DNA from 3 places in the Clostridium sp. AM42-4 genome. Region 1 is predicted to be linked to each of the others. Evidence: riboswitches for the same ligand, from Rfam matches in the RefSeq annotation. Region 1 holds a riboswitch; each other region holds the start of a gene.
What was found. A riboswitch is a leader RNA that binds a small molecule or an ion and turns the genes downstream of it on or off. The one in region 1 is predicted to bind thiamine pyrophosphate.
Positions count from the first base shown of each region.

Region 2: it holds a riboswitch for thiamine pyrophosphate, as region 1 does, so the genes downstream of both, thiW (energy coupling factor transporter S component ThiW) here and thiD (bifunctional hydroxymethylpyrimidine kinase/phosphomethylpyrimidine kinase) in region 1, are expected to answer to the same signal.
Region 3: it holds a riboswitch for thiamine pyrophosphate, as region 1 does, so the genes downstream of both, DW922_RS09695 (TenA family protein) here and thiD (bifunctional hydroxymethylpyrimidine kinase/phosphomethylpyrimidine kinase) in region 1, are expected to answer to the same signal.

Region 1 covers NZ_QUIK01000023.1:44,774-53,005, forward strand. Annotated here, with positions in the region: gene DW922_RS15015 (hypothetical protein) at 329-619, opposite strand; gene DW922_RS15020 (DegV family protein) at 725-1,594, opposite strand; gene DW922_RS15025 (ABC transporter substrate-binding protein) at 1,708-2,820, opposite strand; gene DW922_RS15030 (ABC transporter permease) at 2,929-3,678, opposite strand; gene DW922_RS15035 (ABC transporter ATP-binding protein) at 3,687-4,439, opposite strand; gene tenA (thiaminase II) at 4,441-5,109, opposite strand; gene thiD (bifunctional hydroxymethylpyrimidine kinase/phosphomethylpyrimidine kinase) at 5,106-5,915, opposite strand; TPP riboswitch at 6,107-6,217, opposite strand; gene DW922_RS15050 (DUF362 domain-containing protein) at 6,435-7,538, shown strand; gene DW922_RS15055 (VOC family protein) at 7,702-8,097, opposite strand.
Region 2 covers NZ_QUIK01000008.1:43,039-51,270, forward strand. Annotated here, with positions in the region: gene DW922_RS07925 (ABC transporter ATP-binding protein) at 373-1,218, shown strand; gene DW922_RS07930 (ABC transporter permease) at 1,218-1,949, shown strand; gene DW922_RS07935 (hypothetical protein) at 1,971-2,546, shown strand; gene thiE (thiamine phosphate synthase) at 2,612-3,241, opposite strand; gene DW922_RS07945 (hydroxyethylthiazole kinase) at 3,323-4,285, opposite strand; gene thiW (energy coupling factor transporter S component ThiW) at 4,209-4,802, opposite strand; TPP riboswitch at 5,253-5,356, opposite strand; gene DW922_RS07955 (MATE family efflux transporter) at 5,496-6,782, opposite strand; gene DW922_RS07960 (RNA methyltransferase) at 6,784-7,635, opposite strand; gene DW922_RS07965 (LysM peptidoglycan-binding domain-containing protein) at 7,710-8,033, opposite strand; gene lexA (transcriptional repressor LexA) at 8,222-8,232, shown strand, end outside.
Region 3 covers NZ_QUIK01000010.1:79,898-88,129, forward strand. Annotated here, with positions in the region: gene DW922_RS09660 (decarboxylase) at 1-166, shown strand, start outside; gene DW922_RS09665 (adenylosuccinate lyase) at 163-708, shown strand; gene DW922_RS09670 (DUF4313 domain-containing protein) at 705-1,799, shown strand; gene DW922_RS09675 (hypothetical protein) at 1,796-2,119, shown strand; gene DW922_RS09680 (DUF4313 domain-containing protein) at 2,246-2,953, shown strand; gene DW922_RS09690 (hypothetical protein) at 2,980-3,636, shown strand; TPP riboswitch at 4,023-4,122, shown strand; TPP riboswitch at 4,183-4,280, shown strand; gene DW922_RS09695 (TenA family protein) at 4,347-5,021, shown strand; gene thiD (bifunctional hydroxymethylpyrimidine kinase/phosphomethylpyrimidine kinase) at 5,018-5,821, shown strand; gene thiE (thiamine phosphate synthase) at 5,833-6,474, shown strand; gene DW922_RS09710 (HAD family phosphatase) at 6,464-7,120, shown strand; gene DW922_RS09715 (NUDIX domain-containing protein) at 7,123-7,608, shown strand; gene DW922_RS09720 (response regulator transcription factor) at 7,818-8,232, shown strand, end outside.

The DNA of each region.
Region 1 (8,232 bases):
GCGTCTTGTCGCGACACCTTTTTGATTTTGGTTTCTGTTTCATCTCGTTAATTAATTAACATTAACTCTGCATTAACTATACCACGTTTTGTATATTTTGCAATAGATTTTGAATATTTTTTTCAATTTTAATTTATATTTCACATTTTACTTGTTAGTGTCTTGTCACATTTTACTTAAAACCAACAACGATTTAACAAAAATCTTTACAGCATACATACCGCATCACGTAATCTCATTCAAATGCAAAACAGACGCACCAGCATGGTGCGCCTGCAGGTATAATCTTATGTAGTTATCCGTCAGATTATGTTTCTTTTGTTTTCTGTTATCTCTGGCATCCCAGGTTAGTAATCTTGCAGGAAACCAGCTTTGGACTGCTGCAGCCTTTCACCGGCAGGTTTGTTCTGCATGAAGCTTTGCTTTGTCTGCAGCCATCTGTCTTACAGCCAAGGCTCTGGCATACGGAAGCAGCACAGCTATTACTATAGCATCCGGAACTATAACATCCGCTGTTGCCCGGGCAGTTGCTAACTGCCGCAAATGCGGTCATCGGCTGAAATGCCATCAGGGCGGTCACTGCCATAGCTGCTGCGGTTGATACGATGTGTTTTTTCATAGTTGTCATTCTCCTTTTGTTACACAAATGTTTCATAAATGTTACAAAAATATGTTAACATACAGAGAATGGAAAATCTACTGGGAACTACTGGAAAGCATTTTCTCACGGTTTGCAGGAATAGCCGATTCCAAGTCCGCCAGGTCCGATATGGCAGGTTACCCCAAACGACAGATCATCACAGAGGATCTTGTGTCCCGGAAATGCAGCCTCGATTTCATTCACCCAGGCATCTGTTTCTTCCTTTCCAGAGCTTGTCGCTGCCACGATATGTAGCCGGCCTTCTTCATATTCCCTCTGGTAAGATTGTTCGATCACTTTTTTGACTTCCTCGATCATCATCTGCTTTGCCCGTTTTAATCCTCGGCAGTTTTTGTAAAGCTCCAGAATACCAATATCGAAATGAAGGACCGGTTTTACATTCAAAAGACCTCCAACCAGGGCTACACCCGCAGAGATACGACCACCATGCTTTAAGTATTTCAGGTCATCCACTGCAATATAGATCCCGGCTCTGGTCTTCACCGCTTCCATGCGCGTTTTTACCTCTGCCGCACTGCAGCCGGTCTCCAGAAGCTCCAGTGCATCCAGAATGCTCTGGTGAAGCGGGGTAGCCACGCTTCCATTATCGACCACATAAACCTTTCCCTCGTATTTTTCTTCCCTGGCCAGCATCATGGCAGTCTGGCAGGAGCCGCTTAAACCACTGCTGATCGGGATATAAAGGATATCCTGATAGGTTTCCAGAGCCTTATCCCAGAGCTCCATCACAGCTTCCGGGGAAGGCTGGGAGGTGCTGATGTTCTCCAGTCTTCCCAGCCGTTCCAGAAATTCCGCCCTGGTAATATTCACACCCTCATAATAACAGGTTTCATTCATATAAAAAGGCATTGGCAATACAAAAATCCCAAGCTTCTGTGCTTCCCCCTGCGAAATGCCGCTATGGCTGTCTGTTACAATTCCTGTTGTTCTCATTTGAAACATCTTCTCCTTTTCCCACCAGACGCAGTCTGGTTTTCCTTTGCATATCAAACATTTTATACATTATAGCTTAATTTCCAGAAAAGGACAAGGGAGGGACATTTTTCCTAATACTCGATATTGGTCATGACATCGGAGACATCTACTGCTTTGTCGATCAGTCCGTTTTCTAACATCCAGTCGATGTTCTCCTGCCAGCATTCTTCAGTCTGGCTTAAAAACTCAGCGGAGTCTGTCTCCATAAGCGGAAGCAGCGTCTTGCAGGACTGCTCCTCTACGCTCTGGGTCAGCGGGAAGTTTGCTTCGTTCTGGTTGTTCATTAAGATTGCAAGACAGCCATCCGGGTCAGCCTTGAAATCGTCAAAGCCCTTCTTGGATGCACGGAGGAATCCTTCTACCACTTCTGGCTCCTCTTCCAGCAGCTTATTGTTAGTCAGGAAGACTTCCTCATAGTAATTCGGGATTCCATATCCGCTTACCGGGAAATAGTTTAATTCGAAGCCTTCTTCTTCCATCTGCGGAACCTCGTGGTTCACCAGACAGCCGATCGTGGCATCGACATTGCCGGTCGTCATGGAGCTCATCAGGTCAAAACCAACGTCGACCAGATTGACGTCGGAAGCATCCGCACCCACATACTCCATCATGCATTTTACTAAAGATTCACTTAATACGGTGCCGCCGTAACCAATGGTCTTTCCAACCATATCTTTCGGGCTGGTGATATTTTTATCCTTCAGGGAAAGGATGATGTTCAGCGGAGACTGTACAATGGCTCCGATGGAACGGATCGATGCCTTCTGGTTTGCCACTGCCTGGATCAAATCCTGCTGGTAGTACATGCCGATCTCGGCTTTTCCTGCTGCTACCATGGAAAGCGCATCGTTTGCGTTAGCCGGGAAACGGATCTGGACATCCAGTCCTTCTTCCTCGTAATAGCCACGCTCAATCGCGGTATAAAGGAAGGTATGGATGGCATTCGGATACCAGTCCAGAACCACATTCACTTCACGGAGATCTTTTTTCTCATCCTTCGCAGCATCAGAAGCCTGCTCTTTACTTTCTGCATCTTTGGTCTCTGTATCGTTTGCGTCTGCTTTGTCTGCTGTTTCAGCCTGTACAGAGGTCTCTGCCGGTTTTGCGCTGTTTGAGCAGCCAGAAAGAGCTGCGATAGTCATAGCTGCTGCGGTAAATGCTGCGATCAGTATTCTTTTTTTCATAATGTTAAAGTCCTCACTTTTACGTATTATCAATCTTTCGTGTCATCAATCGTTGTTCATTTGTCATTACTGTTCTTGCATGCATGTCTTCACAGTAATGCTTATTCTCTATAAATCATTTCTCCAGCGGATCATCCGCTTTTCCAGAAGTGTGACAAGCCACACAAAGAGCATCGCCACTACCGACAATAACAGAATCGGTGCAAATACTCCGGCACCATCTAACTGCGTCATCATACGGCGGCTGAAATAGCCAAGTCCATTCTGGGCACCCAGCCATTCTCCGATTGCTGCTCCGATAATGGAAAGTGGTACTGCCATCTTGATCGCGGAAAAGAAATACGGCAAAACTGCCGGTACCTTCAGTTTCCAGAAAATCTGGGACGGTGAAGCCCCGAAGGTAAACAGTAATTCTTCCATCTCTGTCTTTACGGACTGAAAACCGTCAAACACCGTGATGGTGATCGGGAAAAAGGTAATGAGTACTGTAACCAGCACCTTTCCCCAGATGGAATAGCCAAACCACAGCACAAAAAGCGGAGCCAGGGCTGTAGTAGGAATGGTCTGTGATGCAATGATGAGCGGATACAGTGCCCTTCTTGCAGTGTCATTTGCATCCATTAAAACAGCAAGTCCTAAGCCAAGCACAATAGAGATGCCAAGGCCAATCGCTACCACAGACATGGTTGCCGGCAAATGTGCCGTAAAAAGCAGCTCCCGAAGCTCCCAGAGCCGTACCAGGATCTGGATTGGGGAAGGGAGAATATAGGCCGCATTTACGCCCATTGCTGCTGCCTGCCAGAAAAACAGCAGAAGAAACATTAAGATTAGGGCCGGAAGGCTGGAATTGTTTCTCATTTTCTTTTTCACGCCTGGTTCCTCCTTAACATCTTGATCAGTTCTTCTTTTAATGTAAGGATTTCCGGACGCGACAGTTCGTCCCGGGTCCGCGGATAGGCGGCCGGAACTTCGATGGAGCGCAGGTGGGTCATCGGTGTTTCCTCAACTACCAGAATCCTGCCAGATAAAAAGAGCGCCTCTTCTACATCGTGGGTGATAAATAATACCGTTTTCTTATCTTGTTCCCACTGTTTTAACAGCCACTCCCGCATGGAAAGGCGTGTCAGATAGTCGAGTGCCGAAAATGGTTCATCGAGAAGCAGCAGATCCGAGCCGGTCAGAACGGTCCGTGCAAAAGCTGCCCGCTGGCGCATGCCGCCGGAAAGCTCTCTCGGGCTTTTCTGCCCCCAGTCTGAAAGACCGACCGAGGCCAATGCTTCATCTGCCTGTTTTTCCATTTCTTTTTTTGAAATCCCGCCCTGGATCTCGAGCGGAAGCATGATATTTTCTCTTACCGTTCTCCACGGAAATAAAAGGTCATGCTGCGGCATATAGCCGCAATAGTTTTTTTGTGTTTCGATCGGATTTCCGTTGATGCGGATCGTTCCCTGATCTGGGGAAAGAAGCTTGTTAACCAATCGGAAAATCGTACTTTTTCCACAGCCGGAAGCACCGATCACACAGACAAATTCGCCGTCCTGTACCTGAAAAGACAGCTGGTCCATGATCGGATACGCATCGGTATCGTACTGGAAACACACATGGTCAAATTCCAGCATGTTAATCCCTCATTTCCCATGCCATATCCCAGAATGCCATTTCATAGCGGGAGCAAGCTTTGAAAATATCGGTCAGATGGTCCATCTGTGCAGGAGTACACTCTGCAGCAAGGCGGTCCATCAGACCAATCAGGATTTCATTTTCCTCATGGTAGGAATCGCTCGCATAACCGGATACCCATTCTCCGTAAAACGGATGATCCTTCGCGTCCGGGTTATGCTGCACAAGCTCTTTTGCAATCGCTTCATAGCTTAACGCGCAGGAAAGGATGGCTGCCATAACCTCTGCTTCTCCCCCTTCATAAGCTGCCCTTAACATATAAGAGGTGTAAGAACAGTTATCAAGGGATACCGGGGTGGTTTCTGCCTCTTCCTGTGTAATGCCAAGGCGTTTCATGTAAGTGCGGTGAATGTCCATCTCCCCATCTAAAATGTTATGCGTATAGGCTGCGAACAGTTTCATTACGTTTAAGTCCCTTGCCTTGGCCGCGCCAATGGCAAAGACTCTTGTATAATCGATCAGATACAGATAATCCTGTATCATATAATAGCGGAATTTCTTCTGGTCCAGGCTGCCATCGCCGATCCCGGTTACAAACGGATGGTTGTGGTAGCCTGTCCAGATGTCTTTTACGGAATCTAAAAGTTTCTCGGTCGGTGTCATGCTCATGCTTCCTCCTTTGCAAAGCCCTTGCCGCAGAATTCGAATGCATGATTCATCGGTCCGGAGCCTGCGCCCAGATCCAGCATAGCAGCAAGTGCACCGGAGATGTATGCCTTTGCCTGCTCTACTGCAGTATCCAGATCATAGCCTTTTGCCAGATTGGAAGCAATGGCACTGGATAAGGTGCAGCCGGTACCGTGGGTATTCGGGTTATCGATCCGTTTTCCGTTAAACCAGCGGTATCCGCCGTCCCGGTATAACAGGTCATTCGCGTCATTCAACTGATGACCGCCCTTTAAAAGAACGGCGCAGTGATACGTCTCACTGATTTTTTTCGCTGCATCGATCATTTCCTCTGCCGTGGTGATATCCATATCGGAAAGCACTTTCGCTTCCGGAATATTTGGTGTCAGAACCGTTGCAAGCGGGAACAGACACTCCTTTAAGGTTCCGATGGCATCGTCGCTGATGAGCTTTGCGCCGCTGGTTGCCACCATCACCGGGTCTACTACAATATTTTCTGCTTTATATTCTTTCATTTTTTCTGCAATCGCCTGAATGAGGCCTGCAGAGGAAACCATGCCGATCTTCACCGCGTCCGGGCGGATGTCTGTAAAGACACTGTCGATCTGCTGTTTCAAAAACTCTGGGGTTACTTCAAAAATTCCCTGGACTCCGGTCGTGTTCTGGGCTGTCAGCGCAGTAATTGCACTCATGGCATAAACGCCATTTGCAGTCATGGTCTTTAAGTCAGCCTGGATTCCGGCGCCTCCGCTGGAATCACTTCCAGCGATCGTTAATGCTGTTTTCATTTTCATGATGAAACTCCTCTCATGCATCCATATTTTTTAGGCGGCTCAAGGTGGTGCCCCCAATGCACCGCCGCAAAGAGAATGACCTGTAGCATCTTCAGCAGCATATTCATGCAGCTTTGGCAGCTAGAGATATTTAGGCAAAAGAAAAAAGCGGAACTACGCAGGGACGCAATACCACTTTCTGTTTTTATCCAGTCACAGTCACTTCCTACGTTGGCATGATCCAAATCAGGTATACGGGTCCTGGCGGTCTATAGCCAGCTCTCAGTCTGCTTCCGCAGACTCCCCGGTACTTATGTTCTATTCTCTTTACGAGTTATACTATACCCCTCACCACGCCATTTTGTCAAGTATTACGTTGCTGTTCACGCATTGTCCCAAATTTGTTGTTACTGTTCACGCCTGCATGCCCGGCAGATAAAGCATGCAGGCATTCTTTCGACTTTCCATTTGCAAAAATAAAGAAACGCTGTATAATAATTGAGAAAAAGTCCAATACAAAGTGAGGAAATTCTAATGGAAAAGAACGACATTATCCTAATACACGGAACCAATTACAAACAGATGGCGAAAAAAGTCATGGAAGCTGCTAACGTCGCAGAGGATATCGGCGATAAGAAGAAAAAGATTGCTTTAAAACCGAATCTGGTTACTGCAAAAGCTCCTTCCAGCGGTGCAACTACCCACAGTGAGCTTCTTGCCGGTGTCATTGAATATCTGCAGGAGCATGGTTTTGAGAACATCACCATCATGGAAGGCTCCTGGGTTGGAGACCGTACCGGGGAAGCGTTCCGCGCAGCAGGCTATGACATGGTCTGCGACCGTTACCATGTTCCGTTCGTCGACCTCCAGCGCGATACCTGGAAAGAATACGATGCAGCAGGCATGAAGATCAAGCTTTGTGACAAAGCGGCTGCTGTCGATTACATGATCAATATGCCAGTCTTAAAGGGACATTGCCAGACTACGGTAACCTGTGCCTTAAAGAACAACAAGGGAGTAATCCCGAACCAGGAAAAACGTCACTTCCACACCATGGGATTACATAAACCGATCGCACACTTAAATACCATTGCACGTAACGACTTTATCTTGGTGGACAACATCTGCGGAGATTTGGACTTTGAGGAGGGCGGCAACCCGGTTGTCATGAACCGCGTTCTTGGCTTTAAAGACCCGGTACTCTGCGATTCCTTTGTCTGTGACAGCATGGGCTATTCCATTCAGGACGTTCCGTACATTCCGCTTGCTGAAAAGCTTGGTGTCGGAAGCAGCGATACCGCACATGCGAACATGATCTACTTAAACCAGCCAGATCAGGCCGGAGTCAAATTCCGCATGACCCACCGCGTCCAGAAGCTGGCAGCCTACACCGAACCGAAGGATGCCTGCAGTGCCTGCTACGGTTCCCTGATCTATGCGCTGGACCGTTTAAACGATGCTGGTTACCTGCGCCGCGGTCTTCCGTCTGTTGCCATCGGCCAGGGCTACCAGAATATGCCGGAAGGATGCGCCAAGATCGGTGTCGGCCGCTGCACCAAGTGCTGTGAAAAGAGCCTCACCGGTTGTCCGCCAAAGGCTGCAGATATTGTAGAGTTTTTGAAGGATAACTGGAATTAAAACGAATGAGACGTATGCCGCAAGGCGTACTGCTAAAAATGGAGCTGCCGCATCAAAAGTCAGACTGGCTTTCGATGCGGCAGCATCTTTTTGTTCATGTTCAGTTTTATGTTGTAGATAGCTCTCATTTTACACACCAGCGCCACGTTCCAGATGTGTGTTGTCATGCTTCTACATAAAACGGTGCCTTTTTCACGGTAATGTGGATACGGAATCCATTGATCTCCTCTTTTAAAAAGATCAGGCGGATGGTTTTGCCGTCCTCGTCATAACGTGCGGTGTCATAGTCTAGCTGATATCCTTTTTCTTCCAGATATTCGATCGCGGCCGGCATATCGTTCACAAAGAAGCCAAGATGTCCCATAGTACCTTTTCCCATGATCTTCATAAGCTCCATCTTATTATCTACCGTGAAATAGGCCACCTGATTATCGCGGTAATCATGGTATCCCATGACATCTGTGAAGAAATCCTTCATCCGCGCCCCTTCTTCCGGAGTCTGTGCATTAATGCCTACATGCGCAAATTCAAATTTTACTTTTCCATTTCCTAAAAACATAGTCCTTCTCCTTTTCCCAATGCATATTTACTAATTTCTTGTCAACCGCTTCCTGGCCATTTACAGCCTCCTCTAGTGAACTACATCGGCAATTGAATTACCGAGCATCTGATTACGAAGCATAGCTCCGTAGTT
Region 2 (8,232 bases), on a different contig from region 1:
TTATCCGTTAATGGAAGCTTACGAAAATCTTTGAAGACCGGTTTCTTTTTTTGTGGCTTTTGTGCTGGTTTGTCTGGTTGTGCTGGTTGTGTTTTCTCTGGTTTTGGCTCCTCTGTGTGGTCCTTTTCATAGTTCCAGTCAAACCTCTTCCATGCTGCTTTATTCCTGCATACCTTGCATGCACAAAATCCCTGGAAAATGATACCCTTGGGCAGCAGCTGCCTCCTTCCGATTTCCTATCATTATACCTCATGCATCTTTGAAAAGCATTGTAGTGTAAGTTGAAATAAGGTATACTTACCAAGTGCCTTCGTGTTCCCGCATTGCGCACACAATTGGCACCTGATCAACTGTAAAAAGGACTTTGAAACCATGATTGAACTAAAACACCTGACAAAAAAATATGATCATTTTCTTGCCGTGGATGACCTGAACCTGCGCATTGCTACTGGGGAGTTTTTTGGCCTTCTTGGACCAAACGGAGCCGGAAAGACCACGACGATCGGCATGCTTTCCACTCTCCTGCTGCCCACAGACGGGGAAATTCTTTTAGACGGGGAACCATTGACACGGAAAAATGACCGCTTGAAGCGGAAACTGAGTGTTGTAACCCAGGAATATTCCATGCGCCAGGATATGACCATGGATGAGATTATGCAATACCAAGGACGGCTCTACTATATGCCGGCAAAAAAAATCCGGGAACGTACCGAGGAGCTGTTAGAGTTCTGTGGTCTGATCGATTACCGCCGCCGGACCGTGCGTAAGCTTTCCGGCGGAATGAAACGGAAGCTCATGGTTTGCCGCGCCCTTCTGACAGAACCGGAAATTCTGCTTTTGGACGAACCGACTGCCGGTATGGACGCCCTGGCACGGCGGCAGATGTGGAACCTGTTAAAAAAGCTGAACCAGCAAAATCTGACTATTCTTTTGACAACACACTATATGGAAGAAGCTGAGACGCTGTGTGACCGGGTCGGATTTATGTGTAACGGAACACTCGGTGAAACAGATGCACCTGCCAATATGATCGGAGCGCTTGGGCGCTATACCGTAGATGAAGCTGCAGAAGGCGGCATCACAAACCATTATTTTCAGGGAAAGGAGGATGCAATCCACTATCTGTCCGCTTCCAGCACGGAGGCTTCCTTGCGCAGCACAACGCTGGAAGATGTTTTTCTGGAAAAGATCGGGCAGCAGCTGGAACGCAGATCATAATGGGAATTATAACCGTACTATGGGAAAAATGGGTAGAATTCCGCCGCGATTTCTATAAGATCACATTAGCCGCCATGATCGCACCTCTTCTTTATATTCTGGTGTTCGGCTTAGGCATCCAGACGATGTCGCATGGCCAGTCCTATCTGAACTTCCTGATCCCCGGCGTTGTTGCACTGACCACAATGAACGGAAGCTTCAATGCGATCGCACAGAATTTAAACGTCCAGCGCCTGTATGAGAAGGCGTTTGACCAGGTCATGATCTCGCCTACCCCGCTATGGCAATTCATTGCAGGACAGATCATCGGCGGAAGCCTGCGTGGTCTTTATGCGGGAATGGTCATCATTCTTCTGGTCCTTCCGATCGGAACGGGATTATGCTTTAATGGCTGGTCGTTCCTGTTTATGTTTTTAAATGGGGCGGTGTTTTCCACCATTGGAGTTGTGGTTTCTTTCTACGCCAAAAACCACGCGGATGTCCCGCGCTTTTCCAACTATGTCATTATGCCGATGGCATACCTTTGCAATACCTTTTTCTCGGCACAGAATATGCCTGACGGGATCCGCCAGGTGATCGAATATCTGCCATTGTCGCAGACCAGTGCTGCACTGCGCTGCATTGCCAACCATGAACCGTTTTCTTATCAGGGCATCGGCATTTTGCTTCTGTATCTGGTATGCTTTTCCTGTGCAGCATCATGGTTTCTGTATAAAAAGAAAAACCTGTAATATAAAAAGGAGCCGTTTCTTATGAAATCGATACCGATACACCAAATGTTCCGGAAAGCAGTTCTCATCCCTCTGTTTTCTATTGCATTTTTGTCTGGCACCCCTTATGCCACAGCGGCTCAGACATCACTTTCACCCAAAGCAGAGCTTGCAGACGGAGAATATGCCATTGAGCTGAGCATGACAGGAGGAAGCGGAAAAGCATCCGTTCAGAGCCCGACACTACTCACGGTGGCAGATGGAACTGCTTACCTCTCCATCACCTGGAGCAGCCCAAACTACGATTATATGATCGTAAATGAACAGAAAATCTTAAACGACAGCAAAAAGGGGACGAATTCACATTTTACAATTCCAGTTCCAGATCTCACCAGAGAACTGGATGTCATTGCTGACACACTGGCTATGGGCACGCCATATGAGATTCCGTATCAGCTACAGCTTTATCCAGATTCCATAAAATCAAAAAGCACCCTCCCGCAGGAAGGTGCCAAACGTGTTTTACTTACAGCCGCCGCTATGATCGTCGGTGGCGGAATCCTGAATCATGTGGTTCAGGAACGCCGGAAGCAGGACTATACCGGGAAACGGCGTTAAACTGTTAAGTTACTCATAAGTAAAGTAGCGGTATCCTTACTCCCAAACCAGAAATAGGAACATCGCTACAGCTGCTTTACTGCCTGTAAAAGATCCGCAACTGCTTTTTGCGGGTCTTTTGCTTTCATGATCGCGGATACAACCGCAATTCCGTCTGCCCCGCTTCCGGCCAGAATTCCCATGTTCTCCAAATTCAGCCCGCCGATCGCTACTACCGGAATCGGAACTGCCTTACAGATATCCGACAAGGTCGAAACTGCAGTCAGCACGGTCGTTACCTTGGTTGTGGTCGGGTAGATTGCCCCGACACCAAGGTAATCTGCGCCATCCTCATAAGCTTTCTTTGCTGCTTCTACTGTTTTTGCGGTTGCACCAACAATTTTATCCGGTCCAAGTAAGCGACGTACCTCAGCGACAGGCAGGTCAGAGGCTCCTACATGGACACCTGCTGCACCACATGCCATAGCCACATCGGCACGGTCATCGATGATCAGCGGAACCTGATATCGATCGGTGATTTTCTTGATCTTGCAGGCCTTTTCCAGATAGTCACGCCCTCCTGTATTTTTTTCTCGAAGCTGCACCAGTGTTACGCCGCCCTTGCAGGCCTCTTCCACCGTATATAAGAGAGATTCCTCTGTATGATAGGTACTGTCTGTCACAAGATACAGACTCAGATCCAGATTTTTTGTCATAAGGTTTGCCTCTTTTCTGTTTTCTCTGTTTTCTTTTTAATGATTTTTCCAAGAACTGCATTCTACAGTTTCCTGTGAAAATCAAAACGCATGCTGTCGTATTCTTGCTTCTGACAGAAGCTGATCTTCCCCCAGAGCATAAATTTCATCGAGCAGGTTTACCTGAAAGCTTCCTGGCCCGCGGGAAATCCCGGAAGCATGTTCCCCAGCAATTCCCATGGTAGCTGCTGCAAGAAGTGCTGCTGTTGTTCCAGTCCCGGCAGGATTTCCTGTATTTCTGGAAGAACCATTGTCCTGAGAGCCAGCCATTTTGATGTCTTTGCTCTCACGATTTTCCCGGACCACGGATTTTCTGCTATTTCCTGGAAGATAAGCCGCTGTAAGTGCGCCTACCATACAGCCGGTACCCGTGATCCCAGATAAGCTGGCATTTCCATTTGAAACAAGAAATACATCCTGGCTATCTGCGATCAGGTCCTGCTTTCCGGTTGCCATAACTGTACAGCCAAGGTGAAACGCAAGTGTCCTCGCTGTACGGCAATACCAGTCCTCGTTTGCATCGGAAAGTGCATCCTGGACTCCTGCATCTATTCCGGTCCCGTGAAAAGGAAGCTCTGCAACAGCCAGAATCTCAGAAATATTCCCCTTGATCACAGAAAATACTCCGTTTTCCAGCAATTGCTTCGCGTAATCACGGCGAAGGCTGCTGCAGGTAACCCCGACTAGATCTAACAGTACTGGAATATGGCGCTGGTTTGCTTCTGTAAGCGAAGCTTTCATGGATTCCATCCGTGCATCCGTGATATTTCCAAGATTCAGCATCAGCGCAGAAGAAACCGCCGTGATCTCTCTTACTTCTGCCGGATGCTCTGCCATGATCGGTCTTCCCCCTGCCGCCAGTATGATATTGGCACAGTCATGGATAGAAATCGGATTGGTAATGCAATGGATCAGAGGTGCCGTTTCTTTAATATACCTTCGAATCTCCAGCATGCCCTGCAGCTGCATGGACTGTTTCAGTTTTCTTTCTTCCGTTTCTGTCATAAACCTTTGCTCCCAGACTCTCTTGAAATTTTGCCAGCATTCCGGTCTGGCTCAATGCCTTCAGGAATACATAAGCTGCGATGCCTCCCATGATCGTTGCGGAAATAAACATCGGGGTATAATAGAAGGCGTTCAGACCATCGCGTCCCATAATAAACGCCATGACCGGATAAGATACCAGGGATCCAATGATTCCGGTACCAAAAATTTCACCAAATACTGCACAGATGATTTTTCCCTTCGATGCACGGTAAAATACACCAGATAAAAACGCTCCAAATACCGCACCCGTCAGTGCTAACGGCGGAATGCCCATAAACATCATACGGATCACACCGATCATACAGGCGCAGAGAAGGGAATACCACGGTCCCATAAATACAGAACAGGTAATATTGATCAGATGCGCAGTCGGGCACATTCCCTCAATCCGTAAGATCGGTGAAATTACGACTCCGATTGCTACCATCATAGCTAAAAATACCATGCGAAACGTTTTCATTCTTTGTTTTTCCATTTGTTTGTCCTCCTGTTTTTTCCAGAATCCTGCCGCCAGAGCCAGATTCCAAAGAAACAGGTCAGATAGCGGCAGGTAGTGTACGGTATGACTCACGTTCTGCATCATTATGCGAAATGTGAATAAGACAGTATACTAATTCTTGTTCGGTCGAAGTTTACTTACTTCCTCTCACTCCGAAAACACGGATTCCCATCGCTATATAAACTCCTTCTGCCAGACTGCAGGGCGCTCCCCCTCCAGTCTACTTTTCCTGCAAAATATGATTCTGTTCCTGTTCATGCGTTGCACAAACACACTTTCAGGATTTCCAGCTGACAGAGACGTCTCCCCTGCATCTGGAGCTTTTGCAGTGCATCCGGATACTAGTTTCTATAATCATTATATTTCATAGGACGCACTTTCCTATGAAACAAAAAAATGCGCCTTCAGGAAATTGCCCGAAGACGCACACTTCTATTCCTTGCTTCCCTCCGTTGGCATTACCCAAATCAGGTACGGTCGAAGATCGATCTTCCTCTCAGCCTGTCTCACAGACTCCCGCGCTTTTTCTCTTTTAACGTAAGTAAGCATAACACAGAGACTTGACCCTGTCAACTGTATTGTCGTTATGTTACCGTTGTGTCACCATTGTGTTACTGTTCACAGGTAGGTATTTTCTGAACTGAAAATCCCGTATAGTACAGTTATAGTTTATAGCTTCCGGATACCGTTCAGCGTCAAAAACATGGTTGTTAATTCTGCACATGGAAATGCCATCCATACCCCATTCATGCCAAATACAGCAGAAAGGAGGAAAGCAAACGCAAGGATTGCAACAAACCCACGGGATACAGAAGCTGCAAACGCCCAGCGTGCTGACTCTACGGCACTTAGGATATTGGTTCCGACAATATTAACTCCGGCAAACAAAAAACCGGTAAAATAAATCTTTAATCCCTGTCTTGCAAGAGCTGCCAGCTCTGCACTTTGTTCCTGGTTAAAAATTCCAGCCATCGGTTCTGACCAGAGCTGTACGGTCACAATAAGCAAGCAGGCGACACATAAAGCTGTTTTAATTGCAAGACGGATCACGGTTCTCAGGCTTTCTTTATCGCCAAGTCCATAGAAACGGCTGAGCAGCGGCTGGGAGCCCTGCGCGATTCCATTGAATAATGCAACTGCCACAAGCGAGAAATTTGCAACGACTCCATACGCTGCAACCCCGATATTACCCGAAAGCCGGAGAATGATGGTATTAAATGCCATTGTGATGACACCGGAGGATATTTCCCCTACAAAGGCAGAGATACCAACCTGACAGGAAAAAAGCAGCTTCCGGACAGACAAACGTACCGGCTTGAAGCAGATCGTATTTCTGCTGCTACGGAAATGTCTGAAGCAGATAAGAATACTGATAACCGGTGATAATGCGGTTGCAAGTGCCGCTCCCGGCATAGACATTCCCAAAGGAAACATCAGCACATAGTCAAATACGATATTAAACAGATTGCTTGCAAGTGTTGCATACATTGCGATGGATGGATCTCCATCATTGCGAACAAATGCACTGATAATATGATTCCACATAAAAAACGGGGCAAACATCAGAAATATGCGGGTATACATGATTCCGGTCGATACAATCTGTGCATTGCCTCCAAGAAGGTGGATGATCTGTCCCGGGAAAAAGGCTCCTGCCAAAACAAACAGGACACTGATCACTGCTGCCCATGACAGTGCATGAAAGAAATAGCCTTCCGCTTCTTTCATTCCTTTATTACGCTCAACCGTAAAACGGATTGCAGAGCCGACTCCGATCATTGCGCCTACCGCAAAGATCAGATTGTAAAGGGGTAATACCAGATTCAATGCCGTGATACCATTCGCACCGACAGCCTTAGCAATAAAGAATGTGTCGGCCAGAATGTAAAGGGACATACCGAGCATGCCTAACATATTCTGGGAAACATAGCGGATAAACTGTCTTTTGATATTCATGCTAAGCTTCCCCGCCTTCTGTATGATGGTTTCCAAGCTGCCAGAATGCCACTGCACTGGCAGCAGCTACATTCAGGGAATCTACGCCATGGGACATTGGAATCCGGATGGTGTGATCGCAGTCGGCAATGGTTTCTTTTGCGAGGCCATCGCCCTCGGTTCCAAGAACGATTGCAAGCTTCTCCTCTGCCTGGACACAAGGATCATCAATGCGGACTGAGCGGTCTGTAAGAGCCATGGCAGCTGTTTTAAAGCCCAGATCCCGCAAAAGCTCCATAGCCGGGTGCGGCCAGGCACTGTCGTGCTTAAGTACCGTCCACGGGATCTGGAACACCGTTCCCATGCTGACCCTCACGGATCTTCTGTACAAAGGATCGCTGCAGCCAGAAGTAAGCAAAACTGCATCCATATTCAGCGCTGCCGCCGAACGGAATATAGCTCCCACATTGGTCGGGTTTACTACATTTTCGAGAACAACGATCCGTCTGGCCTTCGCACAGATCTGCTCAATAGATGGCAGTTGTTTGCGGCGCATGGCACAAAGCAGACCGCGTGTCAAAGAGAAACCTGTGATCTGTTTTAAAAGCTCCATGGGAGCTACATAGACTGGGACCTCTCCACATCTGGCCAGTATTTCTGCAGCTGCTCCCTTTAATTCCCGCTCTTCGGCAAGGATGGAGACTGGCTGGTATCCGGCATCCAGAGCACGGCCGATTACGATCGGGCTTTCTGCAATAAAAAGACCAGCCTCTGGTTCATAATAATGGAATAGCTGGTTTTCTGATAAGCTGGAGTATACCTCAAGCTCCGGACTGGAAAGATCTGTTATAGGAACGATATGATCGTGTAACATAGGGAATTTCCTCACTTGGTTATATTGGATAAAAAACAGATTTTATTATAACCAAAGCAGGATTCATATGCAAGCTATTCAGAAAAATACACGACCGTCAGGTATTCACCGGAATGGATCTGTTCGGATTTCAGACCATTCATGCGCTTTAATTCTTCTACATATTCTGCCTTGGTATAAGGACTTCCCTGACAGTATTGGCCTGCAAGGTCCCAGAGGCTGTCTCCCTGGCGGATCTGTACACTTGTGTAATAACGCTTCAGCTCAGGTATTGCCTTTTCTTCTGCCCGCGCATTTAACAGTGTATGTCCCAGAAAACCGGAACAAAATGCCAGGATCATAAGTAAAATAACCGTAAGATTCCGTAAACTGCGCTTCATTGTTCTTTTGCTTCTCATAAGTGATTCCCCCTGTCCGGAATAATTGTGAACGTACGTTTGCTATGTTGCTATTATAGAATCCGAACATGCGTTTGTCAATACGTTTTCGCAAAAATTCCCGAACAAAAGTTTGCTTTTTTGGCTAAGCTGTGCTACTATATCCTTAGAAAGAATTTTTCAGAATACACCCGCAAGGAGGGAACATTATGGCACAGGG
Region 3 (8,232 bases), on a different contig from region 1:
TTATGTGACGCCGGAATGCTTTGACGACCCGCCCAAGACGCCGGAAGTCTACAATGATGCAACCGCCTGTGTCTGGCGGGATGGTACATGGCAGCTTCTGGAGGATACCAGCAAAGGGTTCCTGCTCTTTGTTCAATCCAAATTCAAGGAGGAAGCTGCCGCATGAAAAAGACATCTCAGCAATATCTAAACAGCGAAGCACACGGTTATCTCATGGAGGCCAAAGCCTGCAAGCTTTTGCTCAAAGACTTGGAGCGCATCCGCGCCAAGCTCAGGCGGCACATCGAAAAGGAAGCCGCAGACCGCGAGGCAGAATTTGAAGCAGCTATGCAATACCATAGCGAAAGTGACATCCAGGAAGCCTACGGCTGGGAATTCATCAGCGAACGGCAGTATGAGCGCTATCTGGAATTGTTCCGTCAGGGCCGCAAGGCACTTGATGAACACAGCCCCACTGTTACAGAGCTGGCTCTCTCCATTCTGAACCGCATCTTTCAGGATATTGATAGAGACTGCCGCCAATGCGAGTTTGAAGCCCTGTCGCCGGAAGAACAGCTTGCCGAGTTGAAGCGTGCTGAAGAATCCAGGCAGGCATGGAAACAGTATATCGCCAGTCTGAAAGAAATGGTCGGCTCTATGACTGGAAAGACCAATGACCACACTGAGTCAAAAAATGTAGCAACTATACACAAGGAGGATGCAAAATGAAAATTCATGAAGATCGTTCTCATATGAATATTGATACCAGATGGTTTGAAAAAGGCTATGCCAAAGAAGACGTCCACTCCCTGCGCCTGCAGTCCCTATGCACCGAAGCAGAGGCAGCAGCCAACAAACAGTTTTATGACAGCCACACCCGCGAAGAATGGGAGCAGTATATCCGTCAGGCAAGTTTTGAGAGCAGCGCAGCAATGAAACCCGTCATGGAAGCCATCGCACAGGACTTTGTCTGCTACCAGTATGACGAAAATATCCCTGTGTCCTATGGCAGCGACCGATGGGATCTGTACTTCTGGTGTAATCCCTTTAACGGCGCCGCAGACGCATCCGAACGGGATTTCTCGTATTTCACGCTGACCTTTAACGAGCGTCAGACGCTGGAGAAACGAAGAAAAGTCTGTCAACAGGTGCTGGAGCTCCTATGCTCACGCTTTCAGGAGCATCCCCATCTCCATGTAGCCGTACAGTGTTCCATATGGTTTGACCATCCGAAGATCCACGATGCGGTGGAGCGCGCAAAGCCCCGTCTGCATGGCCTGCGCTGTATTCAGGACCAAAAAGAAGGAAAGCTGCTCCTGCAGGACGGTACCCTGCTCTTCAGGCCAAAATACGCAAAGAAATATACCCGCACGCTGAGCCAGAGCCAGATTTTGTCCCTTAGTTGGGAACTGGGCGTAGAGGACGGAGAGCCTGATACCGATGCTGCACCTGTTACCTTGCCTTACAAGAAATTTGGTGCCACGCACCCCATCCAGCTGCAGGTGACTTCCTACCTGAATGGAAACCTTGCCATACAAATGGTGACATGGGAAAGCGGTGACCCGGAACCCTGGGCGACTCTCACCGTCAACCTGCCCGGCCAACGGCAAAAAGACCATGCCTTTATCGACACCAATGCCGATTCGGAATTTCCCACCTGGCTCGTCCGACATGGTCTGGCTATCCCAACCGGTCGCACCATGCAGAGTGGGTTCTGCACCTATCCTGAATATCGTTTTCGTGCCAACCGGCTACAGGAGCTGGACCCGGAAGGGTATGCAGGCTACCTGAAAAACTTTGAAAGGCGGTGCAGTGCATGAAATATAAGGCAGTTTATGATGTACTGAATGAAAGGCGGCAGGCTACCCCCGGTTTCTGTTACCATGACCGCAGCGGCTGGCGTGCTTACCCCCAGACCTACATGACCATGCAGTACCCTTTATGGATTATTGCTGAAGATGCTGCCACGGGCAGGCGTCTGTGGATCACCCAGGAGGGCACCCGATTTAGCATTTCCATTCGAAGGATGGATGAACAGAGGCGTAACTATGGCCCTACCTATCGCATTACTTGTGAAAACAGGACAAAGCTGGCTCAGGTTCTGCGCTATCAGTTCGAGTCAAAGACTTTGGCTGTGTAGCTGACGATGACCAGAGAGGAACTGCATTCCTCTCCCTGCTCCGGTTTCCTTGTCCAGAACACACTAAGAAGCACCGGCAATCTGCATTTTTGCAGGCGTCCGGTGCTTCTTTGGAGGAAAACGCTTATGAATACTCTCGCATTTACGCTGGGCGAACACCGAGCCCAGCTTACTTTGAAAATCAGTACATATCCCAACGGCAATCTCGCCATCAAGCTTTATGAAAAGGATCATGGCATCCTGATTTTGTGGGAAACCCTTACCACCAACTTAACCGGAATCCGGCCCGACCACTGCGCTTTCATCAATATAAAAGCCGCAGACGGACTTTTTCCGGCCTGGCTGTCAGACAATCACCTTGCGGAACCCACTGGACAAATTCTTGAATCGGATGGCTGTCTTTACCCTGAATACCTGTTTTATGGCAAAGAACTGGATGCCCTGGATCATGAGGGGCACACCCTCTACATCCGGCATCAGAAAGGCGAACTGGGGTGCCACTTTGAGCGGCTGTATATTGCCCTGCGCAGACTGGCGCGGGAAATCAACGGGTTCAGCTACACCGATTACAGCGGCTGGCGGTGTCTGGATGGGAGTTCCTCCACCCTGCCCCTCTGGATTGAGGCATCTGATCCTTCTCATGGCCGCAAATTCATCTTCACACAGAAAGGTCCCGCACTCCAGACTATCATCCGCTATGCCGATGGTACGGAGAAGCAGTGCATCTATCGGCGCAAAGAGGACATGGCAGGCGATCTGATGACCATGTTCCAGGATGAGCTGCGTGTTTACCCTCCCTGGTCTGAAGACCGAAGGAAACGGTACGAATATTAAACACGATAAAATAGGAGGACATCATCATGAAGATCCGTATCTATCCCAAATCCCTGTTGGAAACCATGTGGCAGCAGGACAAACTGCTGTTTACCCCAGAGGCGGAGCAACCACCCCTGTGTCTTCGGTGTGGTCAGCCGCTGGATTGCAGGCTGGTCATCAACGCCCTGAGCCGCTATGCAGATGTCCATATCTGCGAGGCGTGCGGTATGGATGAAGCCCTGCGTGATGCCAACCGTTGCCCACTCCCTCTAACAGAATGGGCAGCTGTCAAAAACGGTTTGAGCCAGCAGCAGACCGACTTTGAAAATCCGTTGCTGACTACTTCCTGCACCTTTGAAGATCTGTTTCAGCAGGGCTCCCGTCCTGCCAGCGAGATAGCCTATTCCCGTTCTGATTATGACGGATGGAAATGGTGGACCACCTGGCATCAGTGCCAAAAGGATACGCCTGTTCTGGAAGTTGCCCGTGAAATTGATGCTTTCCAGAATGCGCTGTTCCAACTGCCGGAGTTTCTGAATTTGGATACCCTGACACGGTTCTGCCGAGGGTACGCCCAGCCCACCAGCGAGCCCACCGAATTCAATTTGTATTCGGAAACTGCCCACTTTTATATCTGGCTGCGGTTAGTCACCCGGCATCGAGATTATAATGCCTATGTGCATTACTATCTGAAAGGTTAAAAATTTACAACGCACCGGATACAGTATGCCTATCGGCTCTGTATTCGGTGCGTTTTTCTCTCTTTATATACCGCACCATAATCATATCCAAAATATTTATGAAAAATTAGATGCCACAAATTCTATTGAGGGATAAAACAAAGCTATTATTTTAGGATACATTAGCCCCTTACTGTAACCCAGTGATAAAAAACGTCGGCGAAAAGGTGTCAAATCCTCCACATCTGTCTCTCCTTTTTTGTCCGTTTTCCCGCATTTAGAACCTCGTTTTGAGGGGAACAGGATAACTTTATCTAGCCGACCATGCGGAAAAACCTTTGATTTCCGTGGACTTTTACCGTCCTAAATGCGTAGACTTGACTTTTGGGGACTTTCTAACTATAATGATATTCAAGCAGGGGGACTACCTTGTAGTTGAGAAGGTTAAAACCTGACCCTTTGAACCTGTTGGCTAATACCAACGCAGGGAGCTAAAGAATACAGATTCGTATTTTTTGGACATTCTCTGTTTTGGGAATGTCCTTTTTTAATTGAATAAGATATGATATGTGTTTGCGAGGGAACTGAACAAGTTGAAAAAGGTAAGACCTGACCTCTGGACCTGTCGGCTAATACCGGCGTAGGGAAGCAATTTCTTACGCTCGTATTGCGTCTGAAAGAGCTTCTAATTGTTTTAGAGGCTCTATTTTTTTATCTTAGGAGGATCAAACATGGCATTTATGAAAGACATCTTAACCCACAACATTCCCATTTGGGAAGAATGTGCAGCTACCCCATTTGTGCAGGAAGTGCAAACTGGAAAGCTACCTCTTGAAAAATTCAAAAGATATATGATTCAGGATAGTATCTATCTGAAAAACTATGCCCGTATATACGGCAAGGCAATTTTTCATGCTGATACATTAAGAGAAATTCAGCTTTACTATTCCATGCTGAATTTTGTAAATGATACGGAATCAGAAGTGCGCCTGGATTATCTAAAGCAATTTTGCATGACGGATAATGATATTGAACTGATCGCTCCTCTGCCTGAAAATCAAAATTACATTGATTTCATGTTTGAGATTGCGTCACATGGAAAGAATGAAGAAATTTTAATGGCGGTTCTTCCCTGTATGCTAAGTTACAGCTATATATTCCGAAAATTGGCGGCTGTTCCTACAAGCAGACAGTCAAGATATTGGGACTTTATCAAAGATTATGCGGATGAACAATATGCAGAAAGCTGCAAAGAATGGTCTGCTTTTGCAGAGCATAAATGTGCCGGGTTATCAGTAGCAAATAAAAAGTATCTGGCTGATATTTTTGAAAAAGCAAGTTTGTTAGAGCTTGCTTTTTGGAAGATGGCCTATCGGAACGAGAGAATGGAGGAAAATGCAAAATGAAAAAAGTATTGTCCATTGCCGGATCAGATTGCAGCGGAGGTGCAGGTATTCAGGCTGATTTGAAAACTTTTTCTGCTCACGGCGTATTTGGAATGAGTGTTATTGTTTCTGTTGTTGCAGAGAACACCAGCCGCGTTATCGACATCCAAGATATTACCCCGGATATGATTGCAAAACAGATTGATGCCGTGTTTGAAGATATTGAAGTGAACGCAGTAAAGATTGGTATGCTTTCTACGCCAGAATGTATGAAAGCAGTGGCAATGAAACTATTACAATATAAGCCACAAAATATTGTAATCGACCCGGTTATGTATGCCAAAAATGGCTGCCCATTGATGAATCCTGCGGCGGTTTCCACCTTGATAGACACTGTAATTCCACTGGCCGATGTGCTTACTCCAAATATTCCAGAGGCAGAGAAAATAGCGGATATGCAGATTTCCACAGTTTCAGATATGGAGGCTGCCGCAAGAAAAATATATGCCATGGGTTGTAAGGCGATTGTTGTCAAGGGCGGACATCATATAGGAAATGCCGTTGATGTCCTATTTGATGGAGAAAATTTCCACCACTTTGAAACAGCCCGCATTGATACGAAAAATACTCATGGGACAGGCTGTACCTTTTCTTCTGCAATCGCTTCCCAGCTTGCAAAGGGAAAAAGTATTCCGCTTGCTGTCGAAGCGGCAAAGGCTTATGTCACAACGGCAATCGAACACTCCCTTGCGATTGGAAAAGGCTGTGGCCCGACGCACCATTTCTACGAATTGTATCAGCATGGTTTATCTAAAGAATAGGCAGGTGCAAAATGAACTTTGATTATACACTTTATCTTGTTACTGATCGTCAACTAATGAGCTGCGATAGCCTGACAGAAGCGGTGGAACAGGCAATTTTAGGAGGCTGCACAATGATACAACTCCGAGAAAAAGAATTGCCTTCATTGGAATTTTATAATCAGGCGGTTGCCGTGAAACAGGTTACGGAGAGATACCATATTCCCCTTATCATAAACGACCGGATAGATATTGCAATGGCTGTGCAGGCTGCGGGAGTACATATTGGACAACATGATTTACCTGCGGCTACCGTCCGCAAAGTAATTGGGGAAAATATGCTGTTGGGGGTATCTGCTTCTTCCATTGCAGAAGCAATACAAGCACAGCAGGATGGTGCGGATTATTTGGGAGTTGGCGCAATGTTCCCTACTGGAACTAAAACCGACGCTGAATCTGTATCAATGGAGGAATTACAGAAAATCCGCACAGCCGTTTCTTTGCCGATAGTTGTTATTGGCGGTATCAATAAAGGAAATGCAGGGCGTTTCAAGCCCATGGGAATTGACGGACTGGCTGTTGTATCTGCCATCATAGCGCAGTCCGATATAAAAGCTGCTGCTGCGGAACTGAAAGATTTATTTTGCGGAAAGGAAAAGAAACATGGATTTTAATGCGGCAATCTTTGATTTAGATGGAACAATTCTGGATTCAATGGATGTATGGGAGCATATAGATATTCAGTTTTTGAAAAAGAGAAATCTTCCTGTCCCAGATAATTATGTAACTGAAATATGTGCAAGGAGTTTTGAGGAAGCCGCACAATATACCATTGATCTTTTTGGATTGCAGGAAACGGTAGAGGGAATTATTGAGGAATGGAATAATATGGCGGTCGAGGAATACAGGAACCATGTCGGTCTGCTGCCCTATGCCCTTGATTATCTTCTGCGCTTAAAAGAACATGGAATAAAACTTGCAGTTGCTACGGGGTTGCCGGAAAATCTCTATATTCCATGCTTAAAGAACAATTCTATTTTAGAATTATTTGACGCTCTATGTTCAACAGATGAGGTTCAGCGGGGAAAAGAATATTCGGATGTCTTTGAATTGGCCGCAAGAAAATTAGGGGTTGCACCTGAACACTGTATTGTGTTTGATGATGTGCTTCCAGCAATTAAAAGCGCAAAGGCAGCCCGTATGTTAGCAGGTGGGATTTATGATAAGTATTCCGCAGATCAGCGTACAGAAATAGAAAGGATTGCGGATATTTACTTACTTGATTTCCGGCAAGCACCGATCCCACACAAAGAGGTATGAAAATGGAAAAATGGGATTTATATAATGCAAAACGGGAAAAGTCTGGAATAGCAGTGTGCCGTGGAGAAATCATACCCAAAGGGCTGTATCATTTATCTGTGAGTGTATGGATTGTCAACCAGCAGGGGCAGTATCTTTTATCACAGCGGCATCCGAAAAAGCAATACCCTCTTTATTGGGAATGTACGGGTGGTTCTGTACTTTCCGGGGAAACCAGTTTGCAAGGAGCAATCCGAGAGGTAAAAGAAGAATTAGGAATACTGCTTACTCCCGGAAGTGAAAAATTGATTTATCAGACCAGACGGGAAAATGTGCAGGATTTTTACGATGTTTGGCTATTTCATAAGGATATAAAGATTGAAGAAATGCGTTTACAGGAAACAGAAGTTGTGGATGTTCAATGGGTAAATCCAGATAAGTTATTTAAGATGTTTCGCCTGAAACAACTGCACCCTCTGATTACCTATGTGGAACAACTAATAGGCTGAAAAATGCCAGATGTTAAGGTACCAAAGTCTCTGTTGTCTAACACGCTTTTATTGCACAAGAAATCAAATAGGATCCATGTTATTTAGTTCCATATGAAATCAAACAAATTGTGGAAATCACTTATATAAATTATCCTTGCATTTTATATTCTATATTTCCATGAAGTTTGGTTGTCTCAAAGTGTGTAAGGAGAAAGGATGTGAGCAAAATGGGTAAACTTCTGATTCTGTCCATTCCTGATCATGAAGAACATATAATCAACAAAATTATGGAGCTTATTGCGGATGAGCCAGAGTTTATCCACCTTGCACCATCTCCACCGCAGTCTGCACTTTCCTTCCCTGGTCTTGAAATTCGGCTAAAGGAACAAACCGTATATTGCAACGGTACCCTCATCGCTTTGACTTACCATGAATTTGCAGTCCTTACATATCTGGCTCGTCATCCTGGCTGGGTATTCTCAGCCAGCCAGATTTATGAGGCCGTATGGGATAAAGACGGTGAACACTGCGGTACTGCAGTTGCCAGCGTCATCGGTCAGATCCGTCGCAAGCTGACGCCAGACACGCCGAAGGGCGGTTATATCCGCACCGTACTGGGCAGTGGGTATAAATTTAACAGTT